Regions from separate parts of the Pseudoalteromonas sp. S8-8 genome, predicted to be linked through region 2. Evidence: predicted binding sites of a transcription regulator. Region 2 holds the regulator's gene; the other holds the start of a gene.
What was found. The regulator MetJ, encoded in region 2, represses methionine synthesis genes. The targets are predictions, from matches to a motif close to TAGACGTCTAGACGTCTA.

Region 1: metK (methionine adenosyltransferase) is a predicted target of MetJ. The motif match lies at 9,634-9,651, and genes of this name have one in related genera.

Annotation. Positions count from the first base shown of each region.
Region 1 is NZ_AUTR01000057.1:45,520-57,237, forward strand. It holds gene L659_RS0118265 (bifunctional diguanylate cyclase/phosphodiesterase) at 1-937, opposite strand, end outside; gene panP (pyridoxal-dependent aspartate 1-decarboxylase PanP) at 1,202-2,827, shown strand; gene serA (phosphoglycerate dehydrogenase) at 2,895-4,124, opposite strand; gene rpiA (ribose-5-phosphate isomerase RpiA) at 4,134-4,787, opposite strand; gene L659_RS0118285 (5-formyltetrahydrofolate cyclo-ligase) at 4,841-5,437, opposite strand; gene L659_RS0118290 (hypothetical protein) at 5,456-6,004, opposite strand; gene L659_RS0118295 (LTA synthase family protein) at 6,297-8,285, shown strand; gene metK (methionine adenosyltransferase) at 8,381-9,532, opposite strand; gene tkt (transketolase) at 9,837-11,718, shown strand, end outside.
Region 2 is NZ_AUTR01000020.1:184,120-195,837, reverse strand. It holds gene L659_RS0105705 (SPOR domain-containing protein) at 1-166, opposite strand, end outside; gene priA (primosomal protein N') at 187-2,373, opposite strand; gene rpmE (50S ribosomal protein L31) at 2,604-2,819, shown strand; gene L659_RS0105690 (malic enzyme-like NAD(P)-binding protein) at 3,508-4,749, shown strand; gene metJ (met regulon transcriptional regulator MetJ) at 4,832-5,152, opposite strand; gene metB (cystathionine gamma-synthase) at 5,442-6,689, shown strand; gene metL (bifunctional aspartate kinase/homoserine dehydrogenase II) at 6,695-9,040, shown strand; gene L659_RS0105670 (penicillin-binding protein 1A) at 9,105-11,597, opposite strand.

The DNA of each region.
Region 1 (11,718 bases), on a different contig from region 2:
GATCGGTAAATTCGTCATTACTCATTTCTTTAGGCGCGAGTAATACTATTTTGTTGGTTGCTAGTCTGTATATATGGCAATGCGCAGAGCTTCTGAGTTTAAAGTGAATAAGTAAGTTTTTCATTACTTTGTCACCCACTTCAGTGCCGTAGAAACTGTTTATATCTTCTATTTCATTAACCCAAATAACGGCTAACTGCATGTGATGAGCATTACTTTTTTTAATAAAGTACTCAAGAGCAATATGATTTGAAAAACCAGTACTTGAGTCAGTTGCTAAAGAGCGCTTTAGTAAATAAATATATATGGCGGCAACTAGTATCGCGATAAAAAAGAAGAAGCTCGCCATGGCAGCTGCTTTTGATACGCTTTCTTTAAGTTTCTCGTTTAAATTGTAAATAGTTATATCGGCACCCGTTAAATAGGTATTGCCGTTAATAGGGTCAACGTAAGGAATAAAAATAGTTTTAAAGTGGCCCCACTGATCGCTCGATATTTCAAATACAGGCTCGGTTGAGTAAAAAGCACTTATATTTGCATCGGTAGCTTCAGGGTAGAGATCTAAAAATTGAGTTACTTTGCCATTATTCTGATCGTCTTGCGTGTAGCTTGATGAGCTAAAAAGAACCTTTCCGTCTTTTAAAATCATTGAATACACATAAGCAATATCAAGTGCTTGAGCAAACTCAGAGAGCTGTTTACTCTTATTTTGATAGTAAGAAAAACTTATGTTGTCGCCTTGATTAACCGCACTTAAGTAATTTTCACCTAGAATATGTTTAACGCTGGTGGCGGCATTAAGTAAGCGATTATCAACCGACTGCATTATTTCAGCACGCGTGGTTTGGTATGTGTAGTAAACATAGGTAAGCAAGCTTATTAAAAACAAGCTAAAGCCTGCCACTATCCAACTAACTTTGACTCTTCCTTCTGGCATATGTGTCCCTTTTTTGTTATCAAATTTATTATACCCAAAATAAGTAAATGCCCAATAAATAATTAGGTTTGGTAGAGTTTTAATTAAATTATCATTTTTTTGTCATCGCTTTGATTGCTTTTATAGGTTTAAACGAGACATTTTAGTTATATTGCAGTAAAGTTAGCGCAATTTTTAAAGAAACACGATTGCTCTAAATGTCCTAATAAGTAGGTGTTTTTGATGGGTAAGCGCGTGTTTTAGCTACACACACTAGGTATTGAGATGGATCAAAAGCGTTGTGCCGTCGCCTCTAAAGAAAGCCTTAAGCGTATATTTACTGTACCTGAAGCGCCAGACTCAACTTTAAGCAAAATCGAGCTTGAAATTTCGAGTAATTTAGCAGGTTTTCTAAACGAAAATATAGCGGCAATTGAAAAACCATTACATGAAATCGAAAAAGATTTTCAGTCGGCAGTGATCCCAGAGGATCCAACGTTTGTATCTGCTTATGCCCAAGACATAATGGAGCAACTTGTTGCACATTCTGTGCATACAGCTGCGCCTAGCTTTATTGGTCACATGACCTCTGCCTTGCCGCATTTTTTATTACCGCTGTCAAAATTGATGGTAGGGCTAAATCAAAATCTAGTAAAAATAGAAACGTCTAAAGCGTTTACGCCTCTTGAACGTCAAGTGCTTGGAATGATGCATCATTTAGCTTATGGGCAAGAAGATTCATTTTATTCTAAATGGATGCACAGTGCTAAAACCTCACTAGGTGCATTTTGCTCTGGTGGAACGGTTGCTAATATTACTGCGCTTTGGATTGCTCGAAACCGCTTATTAAAACCCGATGGCGATTTTAGAGGTATCGGCGCACAAGGCCTAATTGCCGGTATGCTGCATTACGGCTATAAAGGTTTAGCAGTATTAATATCAGAACGCGGACATTACTCACTAGGTAAATCGGTTGATTTACTCGGTATTGGTCGCGATAACTTAATTGGTATTAAAACCTGCGAAAATAATAAAGTTGATGTAGGAGCTATGCGCGAAAAAGCACGTGAGCTTGAATCGCAAGGCATTAAAGTAATGGCGATTATTGGGGTAGCGGGTACAACCGAAACCGGTAATATTGACCCACTTGATGAAATGGCCGACTTAGCACAAGAGATTAACTGCCATTTTCATGTAGATGCTGCATGGGGAGGAGCAACCCTTTTATCGAACACGCATCGCCCTTTATTAAAAGGGATTGAGCGAGCAGATTCAATTACCATCGATGCACATAAACAAATGTATGTACCAATGGGAGCGGGCTTAGTTTTATTTAAAGATCCCGCTGCAACTGATGCAATAGAGCATCACGCTGAGTACATATTACGTAAAGGTTCAAAAGACTTAGGTAGCCACACGCTTGAAGGCAGCCGACCTGGTATGGCAATGTTAGTACACGCTTGCTTACGTGTTATTGGTCGCAAAGGTTACGAAATGCTGATTGATCGAAGCATCAAAAAAGCACATTACTTTGCTGATTTAATTAAAGCTGATGAAGACTTTGAGCTTATTTCAGAACCTGAATTGTGCTTATTAACGTATCGTTATGTACCTAAGAAAATTAAACAAGCAATAGCTGATGCAGATGCTGCAACTCGGTTAGATATTTTTGCCTCTCTGAATCGTTTTACTGCCAGTATGCAAAAACGTCAGCGAGAGTCTGGTCGCTCATTTGTATCACGTACTCGTTTAACGCCTTCTAAATACGACAATCAACCTACAGTTGTATTTAGAGTGGTACTTGCAAACCCGCTTACATCAGGCGCTATTTTAAAAGAGATATTAGCTGAGCAAAAAGAGTTGGCTGCAACAGATCCGGTATTCAAAAAATACCTAAGAAAGTATATGTAATCTAAATACAAAAAAGGGTCACTTAATGAAGTGACCCTTTTTGATATTAGAATAGCTGATTAAATTACTAATGCAGAATACGTGCTCTAATTGTACCTTCAACTGCGCTTAGTTCTTTAAGTGCTACTTCAGATTGATCTGTATCTACATCAATAACTACATAACCAATAGATGCGTCTGTTTGTAGGTATTGCGCAGCAATGTTAATACCGTGCTGTGCAAACGCTTGGTTAATTTGCGTTAGTACACCTGGGCGGTTGTGGTGTACGTGTAATAAACGGCTACGATTAGCAAGCTCAGGCAGCGATACCTCAGGAAAGTTAACAGCTGTAATAGTTGAGCCATTATCTGAGTATTTAGCCAGTTTACCCGCTACTTCAATACCAATGTTTTCTTGTGCTTCTTGTGTAGAACCACCAATGTGCGGCGTTAAAATAACATTGTCGAATTGGCGCAGTGGCGATACAAATTCTTCATCGTTAGATTTTGGCTCAGTAGGGAACACATCGATTGCTGCACCACTTAGTTTTTTCTCTGTTAGTGCTTCTGCAAGTGCATCAATATCAACAACAGTTCCGCGTGAAGCGTTGATCAAAATAGATCCCTGCTTCATAACAGCAAGTTCTGCACTACCAATAAGATTTTTAGTTTGCGGTGTTTCTGGTACGTGTAAACTAATAATATCAGAGCGTTGTAATAGCTGAGTTAGGTTGTGAACTTGTTTTGCATTACCGAGTGATAATTTATCTTCGATATCGTAAAACTCCACGTTCATACCGATATTTTCAGCCATAATACCTAGCTGAGTTCCAATGTGACCGTAGCCAATAATACCTAATGTTTTACCACGTGCTTCAAACGAACCATTTGCTGTTTTTAACCAGCCACCACGATGAGCCGCTGCATTACGCTCTGGAATACCGCGTAATAAAAGTAGGATTTCACCAAGTACAAGTTCAGCAACTGAACGAGTATTAGAAAATGGTGCGTTAAATACAGCAATACCGCGTTCGCGTGCTGCATCTAAATCAACTTGGTTTGTACCAATACAAAAACACCCAACAGCAACTAGCTTGTCAGCTGAGTCTAATACGGCTTGGTTAATATGAGTACGAGAACGAAGTCCTACAAAGTGAACATCTTTAATGCGCTCTTTTAATTCGTCCTCAGGTAAGGATGTTTTAACGTAGTCGATATTGCTGTAACCGTTACGTTTTAGCGTTTCAACAGCGCTTTGGTGAACACCTTCAAGCAAGAGAATTTTAATTTTGTCTTTTGCTAACGATACCTTACTCATAACCTCATCCTATTTAATTTGTGGCCCATTTTTAGTACCGATAATCACTTTATCAGCACCACGCATTGCAAATAGGCCGTTGGTAACTACGCCAACAATTGAATTTATTTGTGCTTCAAGTTGTTTAGCATTGGTAATTTTTAAGTTGAATACATCTAATATAACGTTACCGTTATCGGTAACTACGCCTTGGCGATAAACAGGGTCACCACCAAGCTTTAATAATTCTCGTGCAACGTAGCTGCGAGCCATTGGAATAACTTCTACCGGAAGCGGGAAGTCGCCTAATGTTTTTACTAATTTGGTGTCATCTACAATGCACACAAATTGTTTAGCTACAGCGGCTACTATTTTTTCGCGAGTGAGGGCTGCACCGCCACCTTTAATCATTTCGTTTTGATCGTTTATTTCGTCAGCGCCGTCAACGTATACATCTAAAGCAGCAACGTTATTAAGCTCAAATACTTCAATACCTAACGCTTGTAAGCGCGCGGTTGAGGCTTCTGAGCTTGATACAGCGCCTACAATAGTGTCCTTTACTGAGCCAAGGGCATCAATAAAGTGATTAACAGTAGAGCCTGTACCCACACCTACAATAGTGTTTTCTTTTACAAACTCGAGTGCTGCCCAAGCAGCTGCTTTTTTTAATTCATCTTGTGTCATTGCTTTGTGCTCATGTATGTCAGAAATATGCGGTTAGTAATCAAATTTAATTGTTACCAACAGTATGTTTTATCTGGGGTGATAATGGTTTTAAGTGGTACATCCCACGACTCGATTGGTAGAGCCTCAACTTTTTGGCATTCATGTGCAAGGCCAATTAGTTGTGGTTTTTGCCAATTTTGTTCGTGTAAACGTGCCAATGTCCGGTCGTAAAACCCACCTCCCATTCCTAGGCGATTACCTTGTTTATCAAATGCAACTAATGGCATAAGGAGGTAATCAAGCACTGGTAATGGGCATATTTGAGAGCAGTTCAGCTTAGGCTCCAAGATACCATAGCGATTTGCTCTCATGGGTGAGTTTTTCTCATAGCGCTGAAATAGTAAATTAGCGCCATTGAATGGGTGTATTATAGGTAGGTAAACGGTATGGTTTAAACTCCATAATTCTTTAATTAACAATGAAGTGTCTAGTTCCCCATCGTTACTCAAGTAAATGGCAATATGCTTTGAATTCGTTGTTTTTTCGCTTTTTAAATGTTGAATAAAATTCATTTTTACCGATTGCGCAGCAATTATTTGCTGATTATTTGATAAGTTTTTACGGGTGTTACGAATTTCCGCTCTTATTTTTGCGCGTTTATTGCTCATTAAATTAATTAGCCATTCTTAAAAAGAGAATAAATCGGGAAAAATTAAAAAAACAGCCAGTACGACTAGCAAAATTGTGGCAGTTGCAATCAATGAATATAAAAGTAAGTTACTGCGTTTTTTAGGAGGCGCTAAATCATCATCTAGCATTAGATCGTCACCTTGCCATTCGTCAATACTTTCGTCTGGTGCTTTTAATTGAGCTTCAGGAAGGCGTTGCTCTAACTCGTCTAGCTTTTCTTCAAGGCGAATTAAGCTGCTAGTGATGTAATCGAGTGCATCAAAAATACGTTCGTTACGTTGGTTGTTATTTGCAGCTGCGGGGGAGCTATTTTGAATTGCATTTGAAACAGCTTGCAGCTTACTTTTAATACCTAAGCTTGCTAGTAACTTAGCCTGTTTTAACGCTTTGTCTTTATCGCTTGGTGCAAACAGTGGCTTACCTTTAAAAAAAAGAGCTACTTTTTCATCTGACGTTTTTAATTTTACAGCTAAATTTGTACATGCTGTTTTTATGTCAACGTTATCGGCAAGTCCTGCAAATATAACGCGAAAGTTATCGGCCATTTAACTGTCCCTAAAGCTTTATAATGAAGCGAGTATAAACCGAACCCCTTTATAAATGTATCTCTATGTAAAATAAAATTGTTAAACGTATCGGTTTCCTAAAATATTACTTACAAAAAAGTTGGTTAATATTTCAATAGAATATTTCATTACTTGCAATTAAATGTGAACGAAATATTTTACATGTAAATTTTTCTCTTTAATTACAGGTAATTACAGCTATTTCCTTGTTGAAATAGCTTAAACAAGTAAAATTGTTTTCCTAGGGGTATAATATATTAGGTACAGGATTTTGCTAAAAACACACACACTTCCATCTAGTCGTTGGCTAGAATTTGTAAAAGAAAGCGGACGTATCGCCACACTTTGGTTTGCTGGTGTACTGCTTTTTATGGGCTTTCGGATTTTCTTTTTAATTCATTTTAGTGATCGTATTACTTCAGAACTAGATATTGATTCAATAATCGCGACATTAAAAGCGGGTCTAGCATTTGATTCTGCCGCGACGGGAGTCTGTTTTAGTATTGTTTTTATTTTAAACTGTATTTTACAGCCTCTGCGTTTAGGACAATGGGTTAGAAAAGCACGTATATATACAAGCCGAATATTTTTCATTACGGCAATAATACTATGTATAACGAGTATTACTTACATTGCTGAATATGGAAGCCAGTTTAACTTTTTTATGTTTGAAGGACTAAATGACGATCAACAAGCTATTGCATTAACTGTAATTGAGCAATATAAACCGTGGGGGAGTCTACTTAGTTTAGTTGTTTTATTAGCGATGGCATTTAAAATAAATAAACTAGTTGATAGGAAAAACTATAGTGTTATCAATCATCTTTTCACCACTAATATATTAAAGCGTACGATTTTAGTTGCATTGATTATTGTTTTATTTGTTTGTGCAATAAGAGGGTCATTTGAAACTCGTCCGGCTTCTCGAAAATGGTCAGCAGTAACAACAGATGCTTTTGTAAATAATCTTGTAATAAATCCATTTCGAAGCTTTATATATGCCATTAAAGATTATAATGATTTACAAAGTTTTGGTTTAAATGGTCATAATCCTTACTTACGAAAAAGTGCACCTGACATAGATAACCCTTTAGCGGCGCTTGAGAAAAAAACGAATACGCCAATGTTAGCGGCACCTTCACAAGTATTTTTTATTGTTATGGAAAGTTATGATGCTTGGCCGTTACAGCAAAAATATACATCGCTCAATTTAACTAATGAACTACGTAATTTAGCTAGTAAAGGTATATATTTAAATAATGTATTACCTGCAGCAAGCAGTACTATGAATTCGCTATCTAGCCTTATGTCTGGTATTGCGTTTTCGGGCGTTAACATGAGCCGTATTGGACCACAAAAACCAGCGAGTAAGTTATCAATATTTAATCAACTTGAGCAACTAGGTTATCAAAGTCGATTTTATTATGGCGGCTTGCTGTCATGGCAAAATGTAGGCGAATATGTGCTTTCACAAGGAGCTGATAAAGTATTTTCGGCTGCAGACACTGGAGGTAAAGGAAGTGCTGGTGTGTGGGGAATTGATGATGGTCAGTTATTTGATTTAGTCGATACTAAAACAGATGAAAAAAGTTTTAACTTAATCATGAGTGGGAGTTACCACGGGCCATTTAACTTAGATTTAGATAAGTATGGGTATCCTTTAAAATCAGTTGCTGACTATCCAAAAGAAATTCAAGCTTTAGATGATGACTTATTAGACCCTTACGTATTAGGGCATTTATGGTATGCCGATAAAATGCTTGGTCAATTTGTTCGTAAAATGGAGCAGCGCTATCCAGATGCATTATTTGTAATTACAGGTGATCATTATAGTCGCCGTTATTTACATCATCGCCCGGGTCTATATGAGCTAACACATGTACCGCTTGTTATTTATGGTAAAGGTGTAAATCCAAACTGGGTATCGAGTGATCAATTAGCGAGTCATATGGATATTGCGCCTACATTATTAAACTTAATAGCGCCGCAAAAGACGACATTTTATAGCATGGGCCAGTCACTATTAACTCAACCTAAAGATCGTACTGTATTTGGTTTTCAAACTGTACGTAAACCAGAACAGCTTTGGCGTGGTGATTTTTCGTCAATGTATGAGTATCAAAAAGTTAACCCAGAGGATCGGATTAACTTAGTCCCACTTGAGCCGCAACCTTTTGAACCAATCGATGTAGCAACAGAGCAAGCTTATAATAAGTATATGGCTACAGCGTGGCAGTTACTTACTAAAGGAATGGATTAATAGATTTAAAAGTAGCTTTTAAATCTGCTTTTACTCAATTAGTTTACATATAAAAAAAGCGCCAATTGGCGCTTTTTTTGTATTTACTTAGCCAATCAAAGGCCAGCAGCTGCGCGAAGTGCTTCAGCTTTATCTGTACGTTCCCAAGGGAATTCGTCACGACCAAAGTGGCCGTAAGCCGCTGTAGGAAGGTAGATAGGGCGCTCTAAATCAAGCATTTGAATTAAGCCGTAAGGGCGCAGGTCAAAATGTTCACGAATAAGTTCGATTAAACGGCTTTCTTCTAGCTTGCTTGTACCAAACGTTTCAACGCTGATAGAAGTAGGCTCTGCAACACCAATTGCGTAAGAAACTTGTAGCTCACACTTGTCAGCAAGACCAGCAGCAACAATGTTTTTAGCAACGTAACGTGCAGCGTATGCCGCAGAACGGTCAACTTTTGATGGATCTTTACCAGAGAAAGCACCACCACCGTGACGAGCCATACCACCGTATGTATCTACAATGATTTTACGACCAGTTAAACCACAGTCACCCATTGGTCCGCCAATAACAAAGCGACCTGTTGGGTTAATGAAAAACTTAGTTGCACTTGTAATAAGTTCTGCAGGAAGTACCGGCTTGATGATTGTTTCCATCACAGCTTCTACTAAATCTTTTTGCGAAATGTCTTCGCTGTGCTGAGTAGAAAGTACAACAGCATCAATACCTACTGGCTTACCGTTTTCGTATGCAAAAGTAACTTGAGATTTTGCATCTGGACGTAACCAGTTAAGCTCGCCGCTTTTGCGTACTTGCGCTTGGCGCTGTACTAAACGGTGTGAGTAAGTAATTGGGGCAGGCATTAGTACTTCTGTTTCGTTACATGCGTAACCAAACATTAAGCCTTGGTCGCCAGCGCCTTGCTCTTCTGGGCTAGTACGGTCAACACCTTGGTTAATGTCTGGAGACTGTTTACCAATAGTGTTTAAAATTGCACATGAATCGGCATCAAAGCCCATGTCTGAATTTGTGTAGCCAATGTCACGAATTGTTTTACGTGTAATTTCTTCGATATCAACCCATGCGCTAGTAGTGATTTCACCACCAACCATAACCATACCGGTTTTTACGTAAGTTTCGCATGCAACACGGGCATGAGAGTCTTGCTCTAGGATAGCATCAAGTACCGCATCAGAGATTTGATCGGCGATTTTATCCGGATGACCTTCAGAAACTGATTCAGAAGTAAATAAATGTTTTGCCATTGTAATTCTGCTCACAAATATTGCGCTTCACAAACGTCGGTATTAGCGCTAAAAAATTAAGGGGCGTATTTTATCGAAAACAAAACACCTTGCATAGTGTTTTTACGCCTAGACGTCTAAATAAAATTACTAATAACTTTTTGGTCTTAAAAAATATTCATAATGCCTCACTTTTATAGGGTTTTTAATTGCACACAGCCCCCACAATAAGTAAGAATGGTCGGTATAAACGAACCCAAGTTACTTGGGTGCATAAACAAACACATAAATACCCGCGCAAATACACATAAAGGTAGGAGAATTCATGCCATCTCGCAAAGAACTTGCAAATGCTATTCGCGTCTTGTCAATGGACGCAGTACAAAAGGCCAAATCTGGTCACCCTGGAGCCCCTATGGGCATGGCTGATATCGCAGAAGTATTATGGCGCGATTATCTAAAACATAACCCAACGAATCCAGAGTGGGCTGACCGTGACAGATTTATTCTTTCAAACGGCCACGGTTCAATGCTTATCTATTCTCTATTGCACCTAAGTGGTTACGACTTACCACTGGACGAAATTAAAAACTTCCGTCAAATGCATTCTAAAACACCAGGTCACCCTGAATATGGCTATGCACCAGGAATCGAAACTACTACGGGTCCATTAGGTCAAGGGATCACAAATGCCGTAGGTATGGCAATTGCTGAAAAAGCGCTAGCTGCACAGTTTAACCGTGAAGGTCACGATATTGTTGATCACTTTACCTATGCATTTATGGGCGATGGCTGCCTTATGGAAGGTATTTCTCATGAAGCAGGTTCACTTGCAGGCACATTAGGTCTGGGTAAACTTGTTGCATTTTGGGATGACAACGGCATTTCAATCGATGGCGAAGTAGAAGGTTGGTTTACAGATGATACACCAGCTCGCTTTAAAGCATACGGTTGGCATGTAATTAGTGGTGTTGATGGCCACGACAGCGATGCTGTAAGTGCTGCAATTGCAGAAGCAAAAAGCGTTACCGATAAACCTTCACTAATTTGTTGTAAAACAATTATTGGTTACGGCTCACCTAATAAATCAGGTAGCCATGATTGTCACGGTGCTCCACTAGGTGATGACGAAATTAAAGCATCTCGCGAATTTTTAGGTTGGACTGGCGATGCTTTCGAAATTCCTGATGATATTTACGCACAGTGGGATGGCAAAGAAAAAGGCAAGCAGCTTGAATCAAGCTGGGACGAAAAATTTGCAGCATACGCAAAAGCATACCCAGAGCTTGCAACTGAATACAAACGTCGTATTAATAACGAACTGCCTGGCGATTGGGCTGAAAAATCTCAAGCGTATATTGAGCAATTACAAGCAAACCCTGCAAACCCAGCGTCTCGTAAAGCATCGCAAAATGCATTAAACGCATTTGGTCCGTTATTACCAGAATTTATGGGTGGTTCAGCCGATTTAGCAGGCTCAAACTTAACAATTTGGGATGGCTCTAAAGGTTTAACACGCGATGATGCAAGTGGTAACTACATTTACTACGGTGTACGTGAGTTTGGTATGTCGGCAATTATGAATGGTATTGCGCTTCATAAAGGCTTTATTCCTTACGGTGCTACGTTCTTAATGTTTGTTGAATATGCAAAAAATGCTGTGCGTATGGCTGCATTAATGAAGCAACCAAGCATTTTTGTATACACGCACGATTCAATTGGTTTAGGTGAAGATGGTCCAACTCACCAACCAGTAGAGCAAATTGCAAGCATGCGTTTAACGCCTAACTTATACAACTGGCGTCCATGTGACCAAGTTGAGTCGGCAATTGCATGGCAACAAGCTATTGAGCGTAAAGACGGTCCTACATCGTTAATCTTTACTCGCCAAGGTCTTGAGCAACAAGCACGTGACGCACAGCAATTAAGCGATGTTAAAAAGGGTGGTTACATCCTTAGCTGTGACGGCAACCCTGAGATTATTTTCATTGCGACGGGCTCTGAAGTGCAACTAGCACAAGATTCAGCAAGCGAACTACGCAGCCAAGGTAAAAAGGTACGTGTTGTATCTATGCCATGTACTGATGCCTTTGAAGATCAAAGCGCAGCATACAAAGAAAGCGTATTACCGGCATCTGTTTCACGCCGCGTAGCAGTAGAAGCAGGTATTGCTGACTACTGGTACAAGTACGTAGGCCTAAACGGCG
Region 2 (11,718 bases):
GCTTTGGATCGGCATTACTTTTTATAAACCATAGTGTGTAGGCAAAACCACCTACAAGTAAGATGGCTATAACGGCTAAAAGAATAGGAAATGGTTTTTTAGCGGGTGCGTTTTTTTTACTGTTTCTGCCTGCAGGCTTTTTATTAATATAATCGTGCTGTGCCATGGTGTTATTTTGGCCTTAACCTAAATCATGTCTATAGGGTCTACGTCTAAGCTCCAGCGTACTTTTTGTGCAAGTTTACTGGTACTTAAATAATCAACCATTTGCGCAAGGTACTGATGTAATATGCGACGATCTTGCGCTTGAATATGCAATTGAAAACGATACATACCTGCGACTCTTTCAAGTGGGGCAGGGATCGGACCGAGCAATTGTATACCAGATACCCCATTCACAGGAACCAAATCCGTCAAAAAATCGACGACTAGTTTAATACTATGTCCTTGTGCACGCACAATGGCCATATTTGTAATGGGCGGTAAGTCAGCATCATCGCGCTCACTAAGAGCAAAGCGGGCAAAGTCTTGGTAACCATTATTAACTAAGTCTTGCAAAAGAGGGTGTTCTGGAAAGTGTGTTTGTAATAACACTTGACCAGGCTCACCTGAACGTCCAGCACGCCCCGCTACTTGGGTGACTAATTGCGCTAAATGCTCTGTCGCTCTAAAGTCGCATGAGTATAAGCCGCTATCTACATCTAAAATTATAACAAGGCTTACATCTGCAAAGTGATGGCCTTTGGCAAGCATTTGTGTGCCCACTAAAATGCGTGCGCCGCCTAGGTTTATTTCATCAAGTGCTTTTTCAAGGCTACCTTTACGGCGAGTTGAATCGCGGTCTATACGAGTAACAGGTGTATCAGGGAATTCGGTCGATAAAAACTCTTCAATTTGCTCTGTGCCTTTACCGTTAGGAAATATTTGCGTACTTCCACAGTCAGGGCATTGGTGAGGGACAGGGTACTGGTCGCCACAGTGATGACAGATCATTTGCCCAATCGCTTTATGAAATGTAGCGCTGGTACTGCATCGTTTACACTCGCTCAACCAACCGCACTCATGGCAAATAAGGGTGGGTGAGAAACCTCGGCGATTTAAAAATACCATAACCTGTTTACCGCGATTTAAGTGCTGACGCATAGTAGCAAGACTTGCATGTGCAATACCTGCTTGGTCGGGCTGACCTTTCATATCGAGTAACTTAAACTGATTGTCAGTCGCTGTTTGCGCGCGCTCGGTTAAACTTAATAGCTGGTATTTGTTATTAATTGCTTTGTGAAGTGTTTCAAGCGCGGGTGTGGCGCTGCCTAATATAAGCGGAATTTTATGCTGAAAAGCTCTGTAAGCGGCTAAATCACGAGCATGGTAACGAAGGGTATCTTGTTGTTTAAATGATGAATCGTGTTCTTCATCAACAACAATCATACCGAGTTTTAAAAATGGCAGAAAAATACTCGAACGCGTGCCAATAACTATCGCGCAACTGCCTTTTTCGCAAAAACGCCATGTTTGTAAACGTTCGTTGTCGGTAAGTGCTGAGTGCCAAAGCATAATGGGTGTATCAGGAAAGCGGCGGCGAAAACGGTTTACGGTTTGTGGTGTTAGGCCGATTTCGGGCACGAGTACGAGGGCTTGCTCGCCACGTTTGAGTACTTCTTCTAGGCACTGTAAATACACTTCGGTTTTACCGCTGCCCGTTACGCCTTCTAATAAGAAGCTGCTAAAGCCAGTACTTTGATTTATAGCTGTGCAAGCAACCGCTTGTTCTTTATTAAGTACTGGTTTACTACCGACGGTTGGAGCAACACTTTGCCATTGGTTATCGTGCTCAATAGTTTGTGTTATGAGTTCTTTATCTATTAAGCTATCTATTGTTTTTTTACTAAAGCCCAGTGCTTTTAACTCAGTTAATGATGACTTACCTGATTGCGATAACTGCTTTAATAGGTTGAGCTGTGTTTTAGCTTTTAATGACGGTACTTTTGCACCTTTTTCTGTCAGGGCAACCATATTAATACTGGTTTTATCAGGCGATTCACCTTGGCGAAGTGCACCAGGTAGCGCTATATGAATAGTTTCGCCTAATGGATAGCAATAATAGCGGGCAGTAAAGCTAAGGAGTTCTAAATGCTGGGCACTTAAAATAGGGGCGTCGTCTATTACCTCTATAATATTTTTAATTTTATTTAAAGGGACGTCGGTACTGCTTTTAATACCCAAAACAACCGCTACTTTTTTTTGATTACCAAAAGGTACCAAAACTCGCATGCCAGGTAGTAAGGGAATTGATAAGCCACTGAGCTGTTCTTCTATTTTATAATCAAAGGTGCGTGGAAGCGGGACTTTAATAGCAACTTCAACAAAACTCATAACAACTCAACCCGTAAAATTAATGCTGTAATGTACTAAAAATAACGCTAAAAACCTACTAGCAATAGTGCTTGAGAAAGAGATTGTTCACTTTTTTGGCAAAAATATAAATAAATACTTGTGTGGGGGGAGGTTGTTGGATAAAATCCGCCACCAACAAATTTGTTTTAACGACGTATGGTGCCAAACTCCGGGTTTGGAGAGCGATGCGGCCTTAACTAGAGGTTCCTATGAAAGAAGGTATTCACCCTAAGTACGAAGTAATTTCTGCAACATGTTCATGTGGAAATAAATTCGAAACTAGCTCAACTCTTTGTAAAGACATTCACTTAGACGTATGTTCTGCGTGTCACCCGTTTTACACTGGTAAGCAAAAAGTTTTAGACACTGGCGGACGTGTTGATCGCTTCAACAAGCGCTTCGGTGCACTTGCCAGCAAGAAGTAATTATTGCTGTTTAGTTAAAAAAAGCACCTTAGGGTGCTTTTTTTGTGCCTAAAATTTGTTATTTATTATCTTAAGCCAACCTACATAAATCTTTGAGCAATTTAACGAATTAAATTGCACTATAACGTCGTTAAAATTTTTTTATTTAGAACAACTAGATACAAAAATTTTTGCCTAGTTCTAGCGTAATTTTCTTAACGTTAAATAGACCCCATATATAAGCAGATTGGTATTATTTCGTTGATTTTAACTATCCCCTCCTTTTGCATAACTATTTCCTATTCTTATTCTGAGTATGCATAATCCTTTACAGACAAATCGATAGATATTCTCTATATTTTAAATAGTACAATTTTTAACTAGGTTGATAAAAGTAGCTAACGTGGGCTTATCTGTTTTTAAAGTAGGGTAGTAGGCTGTTATTCTAAGTTTATGCTGATACTTTAAGTATACATTTTATAAGATTTTGATAGGCATAAAAGCACCTTAAAACTTACTTTTTAGGTGAATTTTTATTTATTAAATGTTGATATAATCCTGCAAAGTTACTGAAAAACCTCTTAAAATTAAAGGATATAGCATATAACAGGATAGACCTGATATTGCTTGGAATTTAAAAATAATAAGGGTATCGTACCCCAAGACTCCATCTCTCACTTTAACTTAAATTGCAGGATACCATCGCGTTATGTCTGACTTTCGTGAACAAGCACTACATTACCACTCACATCCCGTACCAGGTAAAATTAGCATTGAGCTTACAAAACCAGCTGAAACGGCTCATGATCTTGCACTTGCGTATAGCCCAGGTGTTGCCGAACCTGTACGTGAAATAGCTGCAGATCCTGCAAATGCTTATAAATATACTGGTAAAGGTAACATGGTTGCGGTTATTACTAATGGTACTGCAATTCTAGGCCTTGGTAATTTAGGTCCTTTAGCGTCTAAGCCTGTAATGGAAGGTAAAGCGCTATTGTTTAAACGTTTTGCAGGGCTTGATTCTATCGATATTGAAGTTAAGCACAAAACAACAGAAGACTTTATTAATACGGTTGCCAACATTGCCGACACATTCGGTGGTATTAACCTTGAAGATATTAAAGCACCAGAGTGTTTTGAAATAGAAAAAGCATTAATAGAGCGTTGTAGTATTCCTGTTTTTCATGATGATCAACACGGTACTGCCATTGTTACGGCTGCTGGTATGTTAAATGCGCTAGAAGTACAAGGTAAGTCAATTGAAGATGCAATTATTGTATGTTTAGGTGCAGGCGCTGCCGCTGTTGCGTGTATGGAGCTGTTAATTAAGTGTGGTGCACTGCGTGAACACATTTATATGCTTGACCGCAAAGGTGTTATTCATACCCGCCGCGATGACTTAAATGAATACAAACAGCTTTTTGCTAACAATACCGATAAGCGTACATTGCAAGATGTAATTGCAGATGCTGATGTGTTTGTGGGTGTTTCTGGCCCTAACTTATTAGCGGCTGAAGATTTAAAGCTAATGGCTGCAAAACCAGTTGTGTTTGCATGTTCAAATCCAGATCCTGAGATTGATCCTGCACTTGCGCACGGCGCACGCAACGATTTAATCATGGCAACAGGGCGCTCTGATTACCCTAACCAAGTTAATAATGTTTTATGTTTCCCGTTTATTTTCCGTGGTGCGCTTGATGTACGTGCAAGTGCTATTAACGATGAAATGAAAATTGCTGCAGTAGATGCTATTCGAAGTATTGCCAAAGAGCCAGTACCTGCAGAAGTTTTAAAAGCCGCTGGAGTAGATAAACTAGAATTTGGTGCGCAGTATATTATTCCAAAACCAATGGATCCACGTTTACTGCCGCGTATAGCAAGAGCTGTTGCACTTGCTGCTATTGAGTCAGGTGTTGCACAAATTGAGCTACCTGAAAACTATATGCAGTAAATCTATACAGTAGAGCTATGCAATAAAATTTAGACATAAAAAAACCTCAGTAATTACTGAGGTTTTTTTGTCTTTGTAATATTTATTCTTCGTTTAAAACGGGTACTTCTAGACCCATTTCTTGCATTATTTTTTTAACTTCTTCTGGCACTTTTTCGGCGTTATCTTTACGTAAGTCATCGTCATTTGGTAAAGGTTGGCCAGTAAAAGCATGCAAAAATGCCTCACATAGCAATTCACTATTTGTAGCATGGCGAAGGTTATTGATTTGACGACGTGTACGTTCGTCAGTTAATACCTTTAATACATTTAGCGGGATCGAAACGGTGATCTTTTTAACTTGCTCTGATTTTTTACCGTGTTCTGCGTATGGGTGAATATACTCACCATTCCATTTAGCCATAAGATGTATCGTTGCCTCAGATTATTAATTTCTCACACGGTATAAAAAGCGTGTAAATATGCGTGAAATTCTATCGATTTAAAAAAGATAGTCAAATAATAGATACAGATCTATCTTAATAAGCCTATTGTAGGTGTAAAGATAAGCACACTTTTGTGAGCTAAAATGTGTTATTCGCAGAGGCCTCTTCTACTTTTAGCCATCTAGAGCTTTAAAATACTTTGACTTATCAAAACGGATAACTTACTCTTTTAGACGTCTAAACATCCAAATTAATCAGGTGACGAATATGAGCGAAAAAAACAAAGCGACCATTGCTGTACGTAACGGCGTTGATGCTGATAAACATCATGGTGCGGTGGTACCGCCAATTTATTTATCGACTACTTATTCGTTTGCCGACTTTGATACTAAGCGTGAGTATGATTATGGTCGTAGCGGTAATCCTAATCGTGATATTTTAGCTGAGACGCTTGCTAAGCTTGAAGGTGGCGCTCGTGGCATAATTACAGCTACAGGCATGGCTGCCGTGCATTTAGCTACTCAGCTACTTAATAGTGACGATACGTTAGTAATTCCACATGATTGTTATGGTGGCAGCTATCGTTTATTTACATCTTTACAAAAACGCGGACTACTAAAGCTCGAAATATTAGATTTAACAAAAGAAGAAAGCCTTCAACAAATTTTAGTAATTAAACCTAAGCTTATTTGGATAGAAACCCCAAGTAACCCAGTACTTCGTTTAACAGATATTAAAGCGGTTACCGATGTTGCAAAGCAATGCGGTGCATTGGTGGCTGCAGATAACACGTTTTTGTCGCCTGCTTTACAAAACCCTATTAAGTTTGGTGTAGATATTGTGGTGCATTCAACCACTAAATACATTAACGGACACTCAGATGTAGTAGGCGGCGCTGTTATTGCCGCAACACAAGAGTTAGGCGATGAGCTTGCTTGGTGGGCTAATAACATTGGAATTACGGGTGCGCCTTTTGATAGCTATTTAACGCTTCGTGGTTTACGTACTTTAAATGTGCGCCTAAGGCAGCATCAAGAAAATGCACTGGCAATAGCTAAGTATCTTGAAAGCTCTGAATATGTAAGCCAAGTTTACTACCCAGGTCTTGAGTCACATCCTCAACATGAACTGGCTAAAGCACAGCAACTTGGTTTTGGTGGCATGGTTAGTTTTGATATTAAAGGCGATATAAATGACGCTGCGGCATTTTTAACTAGTCTTAAAACGTTTAGTTTAGCTGAGTCACTAGGTGGCGTAGAGAGCTTAATTTGTCACCCTGCAACTATGACGCACGCAGGTATGGAGGCAACAGCACGTTTAGAAGCGGGTGTGGGCGATACGCTTATTCGTATTTCGGTAGGTATTGAAGATATACACGATTTAGTCGCTGATTTTGAGCGAGTGTTTGAACTTGTAAAACCAGGGCAAAATAAAAATGTTGGCCGTGTAGGCAAAGGTGCAGGCACTTCTGGTGGGAACGTTAAATTAAGTGCAGCCCGTCCGGCGCTTTGGTGATTAATATGGTCAATTGTGTACATAAATTTGGTGGTTCAAGTTTAAGCTCAAGTGAGCGATACCAAAGCGTAGCAAAAATAATAATTACACATACTCAACCGGGTGATTGTGTGGTGGTATCGGCTGCGGGTAAGACAACCGATACGCTAGTATTACTTTGGCAAAGCTATCAAAAACAAGATACTCAAGCAGTAGCTGATATTTTACTGCAGTTAAATAACCATCAAAGTGATTTAATAAAGCAGCTATTAGAAGCCGATTTCAAACGAAGTGCACTTAAAACACTAAGTATCGAACTTAGCTATATTGCAGAACTTGCTCAAGCTGAGCAGCTAAAAGAGGCTGCATTACTTGCACATGGCGAACTGTGGTCAGCACGTTTACTCGCTACTTATTTACAGCAGCTAAATATTGAGGCATGCGCTCAAGATGCACGTACTCTTTTTACCTTAAATGATGGCGAATTAATGCATGCGCAAAATGCGCAGCAATGTGGGCAGTTAATTTTGCCTAATAAAATAAATGTTGTTACTGGGTTTATTGCCGCAGATATCAAAGGCGAGACTGTAACACTTGGCCGAAATGGCAGTGACTACAGTGCAACACTACTTGCAAATTATTGCAATGCTAAGCAAGTATGTATTTGGACTGATACACAGGGGGTGTATAGCACTGATCCTCGCAAGGTACAAAAAGCGATTAAATACGGCAAAATTTGCCGTGGGCAGGCTAATTTATTAGCTCGTTTGGGTAACCCTGTATTACATGCAAAAACACTATCGCCTCTTAAAAACACAGATATTAAGCTAGCTGTTCGCAGTAGTTTTGACGTACAAGCAAGTCCAACAGATATAGTAAAAGAAGGTTCAGCGAAGAAAAAGCGCTTTATAACTACGTTGCAAAATGTTGACCTATTAATGGTTGAAGGATTAAGTGAAGGTGAGGTTGCAAGTGTTAGTCAGCTTATTCAGCATAGCCTTCATCACTTTAACCATAATGGTGAAGTGTATTTAGTAGTACCTGCAGCACAAACTTATCTGGTTATTAATTATTTTGCGGGTAGGGCAAATATTAGCGAGTCAAATTTAAACGGTTGTGCAATTGTAGCGCCTGAGCAAGACGTTAATACATTAAGCTTACAAGCATTAGATTTATTAAAACTCCACAGCATAAAACCTCGTTTTGTCCATCAAGATACTGGCTATGCTTTATTGCTTACCGATCAATTTATAGATAGTGATATACAAAGTGACTTACACGATAAGCTAATTAATAAAGGCCAAGAAATCGCAATTATAGTTGCGGGGCTTGGTAACGTTGGCGACGTTTTCATTAAACAGTTATCGGCACAATTTGAGCGTTTATCGGATGACTTTAGTATTAAATTAGTCGGTCTAATTCGCTCTAAAAAAATGCTGTTTAATGCAAGTGGTATTAATACACAGCAATGGAAAACTCAATGGCAGCATGAGGCAAATAGCTATCAATCTGCAGATTTACTGAATGCTATAAATGAGCTCGATTACGAGCATAAAATTGTAATTGATATTACCGCAAGTGAACAATTTAGCTTGTTATATCCAGACTTTGTAGATAGAAACTGTCATTTAATTAGTGCTAATAAATACGCTGGAACAGCACCGACTACTTGGTATAAAGCACTTCGTAGTAATATTACAGAACGTAATTTACATTGGCGATATAACACCAGTGTAGGCGCTGGCTTACCTATTAACTTTGCTTTGGCTGATTTGCAAAATAGTGGCGATAAAATAACACGTATAGAAGGTGTTTTCTCAGGCACGCTTTCGTGGCTATGCAGTAAATATGATGGAACAAGGCCATTTTCTGAGTTGCTACTGGAAGCTCAGAAAATGGGATTCACAGAGCCAGACCCTCGCGAAGATTTATCTGGGCGAGATATGCAGCGTAAGCTACTTATTTTAGCCCGAGAGCTAGGTGTTGAGCTTGAACTTGACGATATTAGCTTATCAGCATTGATGCCAGATGAGCTTGCGCTGGGAAGTTGGGATGACTTTTTAAATAAAAAAGCACAGCTAGACGCGTTCATCGAAGAGCATGCAGTGACAGCAAAGTCTAAAAATTCAGTACTTAGATATACGGGCTTGTTAGAAATCACACAAGGTGAAGTAATTGCTAAAGTGGGAATAGCGTATGTGCCTAATGGCGATGCGTTAGCAAACCTTACACCTGGCGATAATATTTTTGTAATTAATAGCAAATGGTATAGCGATAATGCATTAGTGATTCAGGGGCCAGGAGCGGGTAGGGAAGTGACCGCTGCGGGTGTGCACTCTGATTTATATTGGCTTGTTCAAAACTTAAAATAAAACTTTGGTTTAAACAAAAACGGCAGCTTAAATAAGCTGCCGTTTTTGTATTACATACATATTATTAAAATAGCTCTTCTTCTGTTTTAGTGTCTTCTTCAAATATATCGTTAGGCTGAGATAGCACATACTTTGTAGGTGCAGTACCTTTTTCAAAATATTCAAATCGACTCGTGTAGTCATTTTTATGGCTTAATAAACCAGTAGCTAAATCAATACGAATAGAAACAAGTCCCTCAGGCGGCTCAATTGGGGCTTCAGGCTTGCCTTCAAGTGCCGCTTTCATAAATTCAACCCATGCTGGCTGCGCGGTTTTAGCGCCAGATTCCGCACCTGATATTTGGCTGCTATCTAGGTTGTTATTATATGTAGAGCGACCAAGAGCGTTGCCCGGATTATCAAAGCCAACCCAAACTGAGGTCATCACATTACTATTAAAGCCGCTAAACCAGGTATCTACTGAGTCATTAGTTGTGCCTGTTTTACCCGAAATATCGCGACGATCTAGCGCTTGTGCTCGCCAACCGGTTCCACTCCAACCTGTTTTATGAGCCCAGCTACCACCCCCCCAAATTGCACTATTCATAGCGTCAGCAATTAAAAATGCATTTTGCTTAGAAATAATTCTCGGCGCACATTTTTTCGTTTGCTCCATTTCATCATCACTATTATGCATCGAGAGTACATTGTGTGTTAGCAAAGGCTCTTCGTCACAGGCAAGAGCAGGGTTTGCTTTAAACAATACATTGCCGTAAGCATCTTGAATTTCTGAGATAAAGTAAGGTTCAATTAAGTGACCACCGTTGGCAAATGTGCTCATGCCTCTTGCAAGTTCAAGCGGGGTAATAGAAGCACTACCCAGTGCTAATGATTCACTACGATTAATGTCAGCGTCTTTAAAACCAAATTTTAGTAAGTGGTCAGCTGTACGTTGCAATCCAACACCACGTAGTAAGCGCACCGAAATAACGTTTTTAGACTGTGCTAAAGCACGGCGAATTCGAATAGGACCATTGTAAACAGCAGGGCTGTTTTTAGGACGCCATGCTACGCCTTGGCTCTTATCCCATTGGTTTATAGGTGCATCATTTAATATAGACGCAAGCGTGTAACCTTTTTCAAGTGCTGCCGAATATATAAAAGGTTTTATATTAGAACCCACTTGACGCTTAGCTTGTATCGCTCGGTTGTATTGACTTTGCTCAAAGCTGTAACCCCCTACAATAGCTTTTATTCTACCGTCTTGTGGATCGAGGGATACAATAGCGCTTGATGCTTCTGGTATTTGGCTTAATAAGTAGCTGTTATCTTCGTTTTGACGTACCCATATTTGCATACCTGGCGTTAAAATATCAGTAGCTGCTTTTGGAGCAAAGCTTTGGCGGTAGCGAGTAATATACTTACGCGCCCATTTTAAACTATCCCAAGTGAGGGTTGTTTGCTCACCGTTTTTAAGTAATACAGTAGCTGTTTTATTATTAACACTGAGTACTGCTGCAACTTTTAAAGTGCCTAACTCATTTACGCTCTGTAATTTACTGAGTATTTGCTGCTCAGTTAAAGCTGGTTGTGTTTCAGGATTCCATAAAACATCAGTTGGACCTCTAAAACCATGACGCATATCGTAACTGTGTAAGTTATTTACAAGTGCGTTTTGCGCTGCTTTTTGAACCTTTGACTCTACTGAGGTAAAAATTTTAAAACCTGAGTTGTAGGCTTTATCTACCCCATAGCGCGAAACCATTTCAGCGCGCACCATTTCAGAGATATACGGTGCGTATAAGTTTATTTCTGCACCGTGAAAATAAGCTGTAATAGGTTGGCTAGTTGCTTCGTTATATTGCTCTTGTGTTATATAGTCTTCGGTCAGTAAACGGCCTAAAACTACATTTCGGCGTGCTTTTGCACGCGTTGGGTTACGAATTGGGTTTAAAGCTGAAGGTGCTTTAGGTAAACCTGCAATCATCGCCATTTGTGCAAGTGTTAAATCTTTTAGCTCTTTACCGTAATAAACTTGCGCTGCTGCACCAATACCGAAAGCACGATTACCTAATTCTATTTTATTAAGATAAAGCTCTAAGATTTCGTCTTTTGTTAACACTCCTTCAATATGAAGCGCTATAAATATTTCTTTAACTTTACGGATATATGCTTTTTCGCGTGTTAAAAAGAAATTACGAGCAAGCTGCATAGTAATAGTACTTGCACCTTGTTTTTTCTCGCCAGTAGATATAAGAACAACAGCCGAACGTACTATACCAATAGGGTCTATGCCTATATGATCGTAAAATCGATTATCTTCTGTCGCTAAAAATGCATTAATGAGTGTTTGAGGAATTTCATCAATAGTCACTGGAATACGACGTTTTTCACCAAATTGATTGATTAAAAGCCCATCTTTAGTGAATACTTGCATAGGAGTTTGTAATTGCACGTCTTTTAAAACTTGCACACTGGGGATATCAGGTTTAACGTAGTAATAAAGGCTGACCAAAGTAATCAGACCAATTAACACACAAATGATAAAAAATTGTAAAGTTCGTTTTAATAAAATCACTTATATTTCCCTAAATGGACTCCCAATTGCGAGTTTTGACTGCTAGTATATATTGATTAAAAAATGAATAATATTTTTTCATATAAAAATTATAACTTGTTTATTATTAAAACAAAGGCCA